DNA from 3 places in the Haloglycomyces albus DSM 45210 genome. Region 2 is predicted to be linked to each of the others. Evidence: predicted binding sites of a transcription regulator. Region 2 holds the regulator's gene; each other region holds the start of a gene.
The links. Region 2 encodes HrcA, which represses chaperone genes, less so after heat shock. Its sites were predicted from a motif close to CTTAGCACTCNCNNNNNGNGAGTGCTAAG; they were not measured.
Positions count from the first base shown of each region.

Region 1: groL (chaperonin GroEL) is a predicted target of HrcA. The motif match lies at 2,245-2,273, and genes of this name have one in related genera.
Region 3: groES (co-chaperone GroES) is a predicted target of HrcA. The motif match lies at 2,186-2,214, and genes of this name have one in related genera.

Region 1 is NZ_AZUQ01000001.1:1,035,939-1,040,139, reverse strand. Features, by position in the region: gene HALAL_RS0104875 (ATP-binding protein) at 1-80, opposite strand, end outside; gene groL (chaperonin GroEL) at 478-2,118, opposite strand; gene HALAL_RS0104865 (hypothetical protein) at 2,361-3,239, opposite strand; gene HALAL_RS0104860 (nitrogen regulation protein NR(II)) at 3,481-3,963, shown strand; gene HALAL_RS0104855 (hypothetical protein) at 3,969-4,201, opposite strand, start outside.
Region 2 is NZ_AZUQ01000001.1:386,068-390,268, reverse strand. Features, by position in the region: gene hemW (radical SAM family heme chaperone HemW) at 1-569, shown strand, start outside; gene HALAL_RS0101990 (CapA family protein) at 651-1,781, shown strand; gene hrcA (heat-inducible transcriptional repressor HrcA) at 1,958-2,971, shown strand; gene dnaJ (molecular chaperone DnaJ) at 2,996-4,132, shown strand.
Region 3 is NZ_AZUQ01000001.1:570,251-574,451, reverse strand. Features, by position in the region: gene HALAL_RS0102840 (RNA polymerase sigma factor) at 1-506, opposite strand, end outside; gene HALAL_RS0102830 (class I SAM-dependent methyltransferase) at 879-2,099, opposite strand; gene groES (co-chaperone GroES) at 2,333-2,632, shown strand; gene groL (chaperonin GroEL) at 2,757-4,201, shown strand, end outside.

The DNA of each region.
Region 1 (4,201 bases), 650 kb from region 2:
GCTGCCTTGCCGCCGTCGAGGGGGCAGGCCTCCAGGATGATGTCGTGTAGTTCGCGCCGTAGGACGGTCGTACCTGTCATATTTACTTGCGTGAACATGAAACCTCAGCTCGGGCCGGTCGAGTTCGTGAATCGGGGGCGGAGACGTTCAGGGCCGTGGACCGCCTCCGGGCGTGGCTGACTTCGCGGTGAACGGGCAGGTGATTCGGGGGCGGACGGTACGTACTACTAATACGGATGTACACCTCAAACGTGAGTCAGTCGACTGCCGCGTCATATACCAGGTTACCCAACATATGCCAACCGAACAATATAGAAAATGTCGGAACTATGACAGGAAGGCCTGGGCGGTAGGCGTATCCTGCGGATCGGCGGGGTTCTATCCATGGCCCCCAGGGAATCGAGCATGAAAAACGCCGTGTGGCGCGGAGCCACACGGCGGAAAGCATGTCGCGTCGAAACGCGGAACGGTGTCGGCTTAGAAGCCCATACCGCCCATGCCACCCATGTCAGGCGCACCGCCTGCGGGGGCGGCGCCTTCCTTCTCGGGAACGTCGGCGACGACGGCCTCGGTGGTCAGGAACAGACCGGCGATCGAACCGGCGTTCTGCAGAGCCGAGCGGGTCACCTTGGTCGGGTCCGGGATACCGGCGTCCAACATGTTGACGTAGTCGCCCGTGGCGGCGTTGAGACCTTCACCGACCGGCAGGTTCTTCACCTTCTCCACGATGACTCCGCCTTCGAATCCGGCGTTCTCGGCGATGGCGCGCAGCGGGGCGCCCAGGGCGCGCTGCACGATCTCCACACCGGTGGCCTCGTCGGGCTCGGCGGTGTCGATCTTCTCGAAGGCCTTCGCACCGGCCTGAACCAGCGCGGTTCCCCCACCGGGGAGGATGCCCTCTTCGACGGCGGCCTTCGCGTTGCGCACGGCGTCTTCGATACGGTGCTTGCGCTCCTTCAGCTCGACCTCGGTGGCGGCACCGACACGGATGACGGCGACACCGCCGGCCAGGCGGGCCAGGCGCTCCTGCAGCTTCTCACGGTCGTAGTCGGAGTCGCTGTTTTCGATCTCGGCGCGGATCTGGGTTACGCGACCGTCGATCTGGTCCTGGTCGCCGCCACCGTCGACGATGGTGGTCTCGTCCTTGTCGATGACGATCTTGCGAGCCGTACCCAGCATGTCCAGGTCCACGTTGTCCAGCTTGAGGCCGACCTCTTCGCTGATGACCTGACCGCCGGTCAGGACGGCGATGTCGCCCAGCATGGCCTTGCGACGGTCACCGAAACCGGGAGCCTTGACGGCGACGGACTTGAAGATGCCACGGATCTTGTTGACCACGAGGGTGGCCAGCGCTTCACCGTCGACGTCTTCGGAGATGATCAGCAGCGGCTTGCCCGTCTGCGTCACCTTCTCCAGGGTCGGCAGCAGGTCCTTGATGGCGCTGATCTTCTGGTTGACGATCAGGATGTAGGGGTCTTCCAGGACGGCTTCCATGCGGTCCTGGTCGGTCACGAAGTAACCGGACAGGTAGCCCTTGTCGAAGCGCATACCTTCGGTCAGCTCCAGGTCCAGCCCGAAGGTGTTGGACTCTTCAACGGTGATGACGCCTTCTTTACCGACCTTCTCCATCGCTTCGGCGATGATGGCACCGACGGTGGTGTCACCGGCGGAGATGGAGGCGGTGTTGGCGATCTGCTCCTCGGTGTCCACCTCGGTGGAGATGCTGTGGAGCTGTTCGACGACGCTGGAAACGGCCTTTTCGATGCCCTTCTTGATGGCGATCGGGTTGGCACCGGCGGCGACGGCGCGGAGGCCTTCCTTCACCAGGGACTGGGCGAGAACGGTAGCGGTCGTCGTACCGTCACCGGCGACCTCGTCGGTCTTCTGCGCGACCTCTTTGACGAGCTCGGCACCGATCTTTTCGTAGGCCTCGTCCAGTTCGATGTCCTTGGCTACGGAAACACCGTCGTTGGTGATGGTGGGTGCGCCCCACTTTTTGTCGAGAACGACGTTGCGGCCCTTAGGTCCGAGGGTGACTTTTACGGCATCGGCGAGGGAGTTCATGCCTCGCTCTAGGCCGCGGCGAGCCTCCTCGTCGAATGCGATCATCTTTGCCATATTGATGGCTTCCTTTCGGATGCGTCGTTACACATTGTTTCGACGGTGAGGCGGCAGCCCGCGACGACTCAAGCATTGTGGGCCCACACGGCCCAGTGCTTACGGCCACCTCAGCGCGCACGATTATTTAGCACTCACAGCGTTCGAGTGCCAATTCAGGTATAGCACTCTCCGGTTCCGAGTGCCAAACTGGGGGGAATTTTTCCTGGTGATTCAGGATGTGAATTGTGTCGTAGACGAATTCAGCGGGCGACGTCGGTCGCTTCGGACGACAGCGAGACGGCGGAAATCGCCTCGGATCGACCGCGTAGGGCCGCATAGGTACAGAGATTGGCCGCCGTCATCCACAGCATGGGAATCAACATCAGCAGAGCGGTGAGCGCCGACAGCACCACGGCCATGATGTTTCCGATCGCCACCGGGGCGTGCTGTAGGAACACATCGGCCAGGAAACCCATGAAGACGGAAATCAGGCAGTTGATGACGGCCGCGATGATGACGGTGACGACCACACGTCCCAAGGCCGGGCCGAAATTCGTATAGGTCAGCGCGAACGACCGTGCGAACGGATTGACGTTCTTCTGGAACGTGGCGGCCGGAACGATCACGGCCAGACCGAAGGCCACCAACAATCCGGGAACGACCAGCAAAACCAGTCCAATGGAGACGCAGAGGTACCCCAGCACCATCCACAGCCATAGCTTCCAGCCCACTCGAAACGCGGCTTTCAATGCCTCTGAGGTCGTCACAAAACCGCCGGCGGCGTCGGCCGCGGCGGTACGGGTGGCGGCCATGGTCGCGGCGGCGTAGAGATACAGGAGCAGAATGGCCAGCAAGGAAAAGCCGAGGGCCGCACCGGGGTCGTAGGTCTCGGCATTGGCCGCCCCCATGTCGAACATGCCGGATTCGGTGTCCTGATAGGCCAGGGTATTGAGCAGGTTCAGCACGAAGCCGGGGATCGCCACCCCGATGAGGAGGATCGTTCCCATGGAACGCCAGGACCGTTGCACCACATTGATACCGGCGTTCCACCAGGAGGAGAAGTCGCCGGTGACGATGGGATCGCTGGACTCGTCGAAGCGCGACTGGTCCGATTCATTCCAATACGGATTGTCTGTCATAGGGCAGATACTAGTTAATAAACCAGGGAAATGACGCATGACGCGGCGGCTCGCGTGACCCTGCGAACTCTGGTGGTTTTGTCCAGTGCTTTCCAATCTTAGCGAGTATGTGTTAACTTGAGTGAACTGAGAGTATTTCACTGTCACTGATCGCTTACCGTTGGAAGAGCCGAAGATCGCGATCACACCCTGATATCGACCACTGGTCCGTCCAGGGGTCGGACGAGGAGCGCTTGCGTCGATGACCCAACTGGAAATGTCTCTGCCCCAGGGAAACGACAATTCCTCGCGTCTGGCGGCGCGTTCGCGTTACGCCCACTCCGCTCCACTGCCGGCAAACCTCATTCCGTGGAAGTCGGCGATTCAAGGTAGTGGGGATCCCTGTGCTCTGCTGGACGAAAACCTCCGTATCCGGGCCATGTCCATATCCGCCTTGCGGCTTCTCGGGCTCTCGGCGGAGGTCGAAGAGACAATGCCGAGGTTTCTGGACGCCGGGATACGGTTTGTGGATTTCAGCCCCGGCGGACATCGGCTGGGCACGCCCGAACTGGGACGCCTCCCCATGCTGCGAGCCATGCAGAGCAACACCTTGGAACGGGGATTGGCACGGATCGAGATGGACGGTTCGCGGCTGACGATGGACATCATCGCCAGCCCACTGCATCGCCACGACGAGTCCGAACCCTCGGGAGTCGTGGCGTTTCTGCGTCAAGTCGGTACTTAACCGGCTCAGTCCAGGGAGTACACCACCGCGCCCGGGCGGCGTTCGACGTCCACATGCCCCGGAGGATCGTCCACGTCGAGCTGTTCCCACTCCGTGCCGCGTGCCCATTGCGGTATGACGACCACCGTGGAGATACCCGCTTCCTGGAGCGATCGCACCGATTCGACCGACGGGAAGCCTTCCGCCCTTCGCTGGATCTCGGTGTATTCCGTTGGGGTGAAGGCGGTGATCCCGTTGA
Region 2 (4,201 bases):
CGGATATCGACCACCTCTCGGCGTATTCCTTGATCGTGGAGCCGGGCACTGCTCTGGCACGACGCGTGCGCGCCGGTGAGGTGCCGCAGCCGTCGGACGATGTGGCCGCCGACCGCTATCTCGCGGCCGAGGAGATCCTGTCTCAATCCGGTTTCAGTTGGTATGAGGTATCCAACTGGGCGCGTGGTGAGGAGGGTCGCTGTCGGCACAACGTCCTCTATTGGGATGGGGGCCACTGGTGGGGAGCCGGACCCGGGGCGCATTCGCATCTGCCGGGAATACGCTGGTGGAACGTCAAACATCCCGCGACGTACGGACAGCGTCTGGCCGACGGACTCGCCGTCGACGACGGTGAGGAATTGACTGATAGTGATCACTATTTGGAAACGATTATGTTGCGGACTAGGCTCTCGACGGGCCTTCCGCTACAGTTGTTGAGCCGAGAGGCCCGTGCGGTCGCCGACCGCCTGGCCGATGACGGTCTGGTGGTCATCGGTGACGGGCGCTTGCGGTTGACGCTGCGAGGGCGCCTATTGGCCGACGCCGTCATCCGCGATCTCACCGTATAACGACCCCTGAATATTCAACGACTCGCCGGGAGGCTCGCCGCCCGGACAGAGCCGATTCGCGTTCATTGGAGACTTGTTTTCATGCCTCGTACCACTCCGCTGTCCACCCGTGCCTTGGCGCGCCGCAGTGTATTGCTCGGTGCCGGTGCGGGACTGTCCTTGACCGCGTGCGGAAGTGAGGATTCGGACGAATCCGCTCCCGGCCGGGCCGGTGAGGAAAGCCGTTCGCCCCGGCCGTCGCCGACCCGGGAACCGGAGGTTGAGGGCGTCACCATTACGCACGTGGGAGACGCGTTCCCCGGCAAGTGGCCCGACCGGCTTCCGGCAGAAGGCGACGACGCCTTCTTTGCGAAGGTGAGTGATCGATTCGACGGGGACGTCAACATCGCCAACCTGGAAGGCGCTTTCTCCACCGCCGAGTGGCAGAAGTGTGAGTCGGGCTGTATCTACTTCCGTTTGCCCGGTGAATACGCCTCGCTCTACTCCGAGGCGGGATTCGACGTGCTCAATCACGCCAACAACCACGCCTGGGACGCCGGACCACAAGGGGCGGAGGAAACCCGGGACGTAGTGGAGGGTCTCGGCATGGAGCTGTCAGGTCATCAGGGCACGATCACGCAGGTGGAACGGAACGGGATCTCCGTAGCGATCGTCGGTTTCGCACCGTATTACATGTTCACCGACTCCCGCGATATTCAGGCCTGCGACCAATTGGTGCGTGAGGCGGCCGCGAGCGCCGACGTCGTGGTGGTCTCAGTACACATGGGTGCCGAAGGCACCGACGCCCGTCACGTCACCGCCGGGACCGAGACGTTTCACGGCGAGGATCGCGGCGACCCCATGGGTCTGTCGCACGCTTGCGTGGACGCCGGCGCGGACGTCGTCATCGGGCACGGTCCGCACGTCATGCGCGGAATGGAATATTACAACGGTAAACTCATCGCTTACTCCCTCGGTAATTTCGGTGGCGGACAGAACATTCTGGACGGCGACGGCTGGCTCGGTGTGGGCGGAGTCCTATCGGTGACGCTGTCGAAGGACGGAGAGACCGTCGAGTCGAAATTCACCCCAACGGTGATGGACTCCAATGGCTACCCCGCTCCCGACGACCAGGCGCGCGGCCTCGACGCCATCAATGAACTGGCCGAGGACTTCGGTTCCTCCGGCGTGGTGGCCGACGAATCCGGACAACTCCTGTTTCCTGACTCATAGCCCGGAAACGGGGCATTAAACTGCGTATTCGTTGTGTTCTAGGGTTTGAGTTTGGCACTCTAGCCTTAAGAGTGCCAAACTTGATCGTGAACGTTCGTGGGACGGTGTCGTCGTTCGACCCGAAACAACGTTCGCGGTAAGGATGCAGGCCGGGGAGTGGAAGGACTTGAGAGGCGATGGATGAACGCAAACTACAGGTGCTGCGTGCCGTCGTTGAGGACTATGTCTCCACTCAGGAGCCGGTGGGCTCGAAAGCCATTGCCACCCAACACGAATTGGGAGTATCCGCCGCGACCGTGCGAAACGACATGGCCTGGCTGGAAGACTCCGGCTATATCCAGCAGCCCCATACCTCGGCGGGGCGAATCCCCACCGACAAGGGCTATCGCCTTTTCGTCGATCGCCTGGAGAAGATCCAGCCGCTCTCCAGCGCCGAACGCCGGGCGGTCAACCGCTATCTTTCCGAGGCCGGCGACCTCGACGACGTGGTCAACCGAACCGTCCGTCTCCTGGCGCAACTGACCCACCAGGTCGCCGTGGTGCAGTACCCCAGCCTCAACCGTTCCACCGTGCGGCACCTTGAGCTCCTTCGTCTCGGTCCGTACCGGCTTCTACTGGTCGTCATCACCGACACCGGACGAGTCGAACAGCGGCACCTGGAATTCCGCGAGGAAATCGACGAGGACTACACGCTCGAACTGCGCACGCTCATCAACGAAAAACTCGCCGGGCAACCTATCGTGGAGGCTCCCGAGATCCTGTCTCGGCTGCCTAATGAGGCCCGGCCGGAGCTGCGCGGCATCGCGACCGGACTGACCCGTGTCCTCCTGGACGCCTTCCTGGACTCCAGCGAGGAACGCGTGGCCGTGGCCGGGGCCGCCAATCTCACCCGCACCGTAGCGCCGATACGCAGTGTCACGCCGCTGCTGGAGGCGTTGGAAGAGGAAATGGTTCTCATGCGGCTCATTGGTCCTCCCGGAGAGCAGACCAATTTGACCGTCCGCATCGGAGATGAGAACGAACTCGATGATTTCCGGCACACCACGGTGGTAACCACCGGTTACGGGCCTGGTGCTGTCGTCGGGCACATGGGGGTCGTTGGACCCACTCGCATGGACTACCCAGGGACCATCGCGGCAGTCCGTGCCGTGGCCCGCTATGTCTCAGACATATTGGAACGCAACCGTTGAACAACAAATATAGTGAGATTACCTGTGGCTAAAGACTATTACGGAATTCTGGGTCTCGAGAAAGGGGCTTCCGAGGCCGAAATGAAGAAGGCCTATCGGAAGCTCGCGCGCAAGTATCACCCGGACGTCTCCGACGAACCCGACGCCGAAGAGCGCCTGCAAGAGGTCAACGTCGCCTTTGAAGTCCTCATGGACCCCGACAAGCGGGCCATTGTGGATGCCGGTGGCGACCCTCACGACCGATCGGCCGGAGCCGGTGCCGCAGGCGGCAACTTCATGGGCTTCGAAGACATCGTGGACGCCTTCTTCGGCGGGTCGATGGGCGGCTTCGGAGGTCGCCGTGGACCGCGCTCGCGCACGCGCCCCGGTAACGACGCCCTGATCCGACTGGACCTCAGCCTGGACGAACTGGCCTTCGGCACCGAATCGGACATTACCGTGGAGACGGCCGTTCTCTGTGACGAATGCACCGGCTCAGGCTCCGAAACCGGAGAGGTCAAAACCTGTACCACCTGTGGCGGCAACGGCCAGGTACAGGTCGTGCAGAACACCATCATCGGGCAAATGCGTTCGGTTCGCCCCTGTTCGGCCTGCTCCGGCTACGGCTCCCTCATAGCCGACCCCTGCAGCAAATGCGGCGGGGAAGGACGCGTCCGCAGCCGCCGCAAGATCACCGTCAAGATCCCCTCGGGCATCGAAGACGGCATGCGGATCCGTCTGTCGGGCGAAGGCGAGGTCGGCCCCGGCGGCGGCCCGGCCGGCGACCTGTACGTCGAAGTCCACGAAAAACCGCACGAGGTCTTCACCCGCGACGGACCGGACCTGCACTGCCGAGTGCGCGTACCCATGACCCAAGCGGCGCTGGGAACCAAACTCAACGTTCACACCCTCGACGAGGAAGTGGAAGTCGAGGTACCGCCCGGCACCCAACCCGACACGGTCAAAAAGATCCGTGGCAAGGGCATTCCCAAACTACGCGGTACCGGCACACGCGGCGACCTCTACGTCGAACTCGACGTACGCACCCCCACCAAACTGGATGGGGAACAGGAAGAGATCCTGCGTAACCTGGCGACACTACGCGACGAGGAGATCAAGGAAGTTAAGTCCGGCTCGGGCTTCTTCGCGCGGATGCGCGACGCCTTCCACGGTCACCAGTAATCTCGCCGTGGGGACGACAACCGCGTCCCCACAACACCGCAGCCATGGCCGCAAGGCGTCTAAGGTAGA
Region 3 (4,201 bases), 180 kb from region 2:
CTTGTCGGTGTTTTATCGGCCGGTGGTCTCGGATCGTCGCCTAGGAGTCCCGCCAGTTCTTTTCGTCCCCGATGCAGCCATGACTTCACCGTTCCGGCTCTGACGCCGCACACCTCGGCTATATCGGCGACCGACATGTCGCCCATGTAATGCATGACGATGGCTTTCCGTTGCCGGGCACCGACCTTCTGGAGAGCTTCGTGAAGGGCGATGTGATCGGGATTGACGGCCGGAACGCCTTCGGGATCACGTTGTTTCAAGAGAAATCGACGGGCCACCTGATTGCGGCGGTGGCGGTTGGTGGCGAGGTTCCAGGCCACGCGGCGAACCCACGCCAAGGGCTGGTCGTAAACCCCGATCCGGTCCCATCGCTGCCACGCGCGGAGGAACGCCTCCTGCACCATGTCCTGCGCTTCACTGGCATCGCCCAAATACGCGGATACTTGACCGGCCAGATCCGAATAGTGATCCTCGTAAAGGTCAATAAAGTCGGATTCGGTGCGCACGGACACTCCACGGGCTCTTGGGGACGCGACGAACATCGACGGCTGAGTCGTAGTCCCCATTGTCACTGGTGTTGAAAAGTCCTTCACATCTGGGGTGTCGATTGCGGTCTCTCCCACTTGCCGCCTCGGTGGAAAATGCGGTTCAAGCGGGCCTCCTCGGTGTCGTCGGCGGTGCGCCGAGCGCGTCGTATCGTTCTGCCGAACGGGGTCGGCCATCAGGGTCGTGGACATGACACGGTGCTTTCGGAGTTCGGTCGTCGCAGGCGCGGCAGTGTGGAAGTCGAACATTGCCTTCGTTAGCTAAACACCTCACCGACACGCTCGGTTGCACTGGGAAACGGGCGATTCGGACGGCCTCCCTCGGTCGGGTGACTAGGCCGACGTCGGGTATTCGAGAAGCCACGTTACGTGCTCGTCGCCCACTCGCGTCAAGGCAACGGTTGCCGACCGGTCTCCCTGGAGGCGTAGCTCGCGACGCAACTTCTGCGGGTCGATTCCGGTTCCCCGCTGTTTGATCGTCAAGGCGCCGATTCGGCGTTCACGCAGCGCCCGTGCCAGAGACTTGGTTTTGAAGGGCAGTCGCTCGGCGATCCTCCAACAGCGTGCCAGCGGAGTCACAGCGGGGCGGTCGGCGTACAGGTAGGCGATCGAAGGATGCCCGGTCCACGCGTCGCAGGAACGCGCCAGATCGGACACGAGACCGGAACGAATCACCGCTCCGTCGGGCTCGATCAGGAAGTCTCCCGCGCGAGTGGACGTGGGGGCGGTTTCTCCTCCCGTGCCGGACAGCTCGTGCCAGGACGTGCCGTCCCACACCGACGCCCTCCGCGGTGCGGCGGCCGCGTCCCCCACCCAGAGACACGCCTCCACCACCGTGCCGTCGTACGAGACCCACTCCCCCTCGGCGTGGACCGAGTCGATCCAGGCGTGATCGATGCCCGGGCCGACCTTGACCGCGGAGGCGCGCAACGGGGTGAGACGGCGCAACAGTTCGTCCAAGGCGGGGGAATAGTGAGCCGGGTCGAAGCGTCGGCCCACCCCGTCGCGGCGGGCCGGGTCGGCGACGGCGATGTCGTCGAGCGGCACCTCCAAAGCATCGGCCCGCTCGACCGAGATGGAGTGACTCCATCCCAGCGCGGCGGCATTGGCGCGCGTCAACCACGCCGTCTCCGGATCCCACTCCACGGCCCTCACCCGCAGTCCCGCTCGGGCCAGAGCGAGAGATTCCGTGCCCAGTCCCGCGCACAGATCACTGACGGCCGAACGGTCACCGCCGTAGGCCGCCAGTCGTTCGGCTCGTCGCCGTGCGACGGCGGGACGTGTCGCCTGCTCCAAGGTCGCACGGGTGAAGAACATGGATGCGGCGTCCGCTCCGAATTTCGACCGGGCGCGTTCGCGCAGCTGTGCGAGCCCGACGGCCGCGGCCACCACACCGGGATCGGAGTAGTGGCGACGCAACTTCACCGTCGCGTTATGACCGAACTCCCGCCAGGCGCGCTCCGCCCGCTCCTGCAGTTGTGAATCGGCCGCCACGGCCTCCCAACGTTCCACTGCCTCCGACATGCCCCACTCCAGAAATGATTTCTTCGCCACAAAAACTCGCAACAAAGCGCATTGAACTGCGATAATAATTTTACGATTAGCACTCGTGCCACGAGATTGCCAACCGGACTTTCCGGTTTGGCACTCTCGATGTTAGAGTGCTAAGAGAGGTTTTCCGGTACGGAAATCCACCTCTACATTGCCACCGTGGTCTTGCTCCCGCGACGACAAGACCCGCGAACGTGGCGGCATACAATATAGACCTGTCAAGTTTGGAGATCCAAATGAGTGAGGCTGCTATCAAGCCGCTGGGTGACCGCATTGTCGTCCAGACCAACGAAGCGGAAACCACGACGGCTTCCGGCATCGTCATCCCCGACACCGCCAAAGAGAAGCCGCAGGAGGGCACCGTCCTCGCCGTGGGGCCCGGCAACATCGACGAAAAGGGCAACCGCGTCCCCGTCGACGTCAACGTCGGTGACGTCGTCATCTACTCCAAGTACGGAGGCACCGAAGTCAAGTACGCCGGTGACGAGTACCTGATCCTCTCCTCGCGTGACGTTCTCGCCGTCGTCGAGAAGTAAGTCGAAGGACAAGGCCGTGTAACGAAACCACCGCACGGAACCGAACCGGCTGAGGTTTCCGCACACGGCCAGGCCCTACATCGCATGTGGGGCCTTCTTGCCTATCTATCCAAGGAACAAGGAAATGGCTAAAGAACTAACATTCGCAGACAGCGCGCGCGAACACCTCCTCCACGGGGTGGACAAGCTGGCCGACACCGTGAAGGTGACCCTCGGCCCCAAAGGACGCAACGTCGTTCTGGAGAAGTCCTTTGGCGCCCCGGTGATCACCAACGACGGTGTCACCATCGCCAAAGAGATCGAACTGGAAGACGCCGACGACAACCTCGGTACCCAGCTGGTCAAGGAAGTCGCCACCAAAACCAACGACGTCGCCGGAGACGGAACCACGACCGCGACGGTTCTCGCCCAGGTTATGTCGCACCTCGGCATTAAATCCGTCACCGCGGGCGGAAACCCCGTCGCCATTCGCCGTGGCATCGACCAGGCCGCCACTGCAGTGAGCGACGAACTCCTGAAGCGCTCCATCGACATCAACGGACACGAGCACATCCAGCAAGTGGCCGCCATCAGCGCCCAGGACGAAGAAATCGGTGAACTCATCGCCAACGCGATGGACACCGTCGGCACCGACGGCGTCATCTCCATCGAAGACGGCTCCAGCCTGGAAACCGAACTGGACGTCACCGAAGGCATGCAGTTCGACAAGGGATACATCTCCCCGAACTTCATCACCGACCAGGAATCCCGTCAGGCGGTCTTCGAAGACCCCTACATCCTGGTCACCAACAACAAGATCTCGGTGATCGAAGACCTCCTTCCCCTCCTGGAAAAGGTCGTCAACGAATCCAAGCCGCTGATCATCATCGCCGAGGACCTGGAAGGCCAAGCGCTCGCCACCCTGTCGGTCAACGCTCTGCGCGGTACCGTCAAGGTCGCGGCGGTCAAGGCTCCGGCGTTCGGCGACCGCCGCAAGGCCATGCTGGGCGACATCGCGGCTCTGACCGGTGCCGAAGTGATCTCCGACGAGGTCGGCCTCAGCATCAAGCAGGCCGAACTGAACCACTTGGGTTCCGCTCGTCGCGTCACCATCACCAAGGATGACACCACCATCGTGGACGGTGCCGGTGACAAGAGCGTCGTCGACGCTCGCGTGCAGCAGATCAAGACTCAGATCCAGCAGACCGACTCCTCCTGGGACCGCGAGAAACTGGAAGAGCGTCTGGCGAAGCTGTCGGGTGGAGTCGCCGTCCTCAAGGTCGGCGGGGCCACCGAGGTGGAGCAGAAAGAGCGTAAGCACCGCATCGAAGACGCCGTCGCCGCCACCAAGGCCGCGTCGGAGGAAGGCATCATCGCCGGCGGTGGTTCCGCGCTCATCCACGCCGCTCCGGTGCTCGACGGTCTGAAGGTGGACGACAAGGAAGAGCAGCTCGGCATCGACATCGTGCGCGAGGCTCTCGGTGAGCCGGTGCGCCGCATCGCTATGAACGCCGGCCAGAAGGGCGACGTTGTGGCCGCCAAGGTGGCCGAACTTTCCGAGCGTGAAGGTTACAACGCCGCCACCGGTGG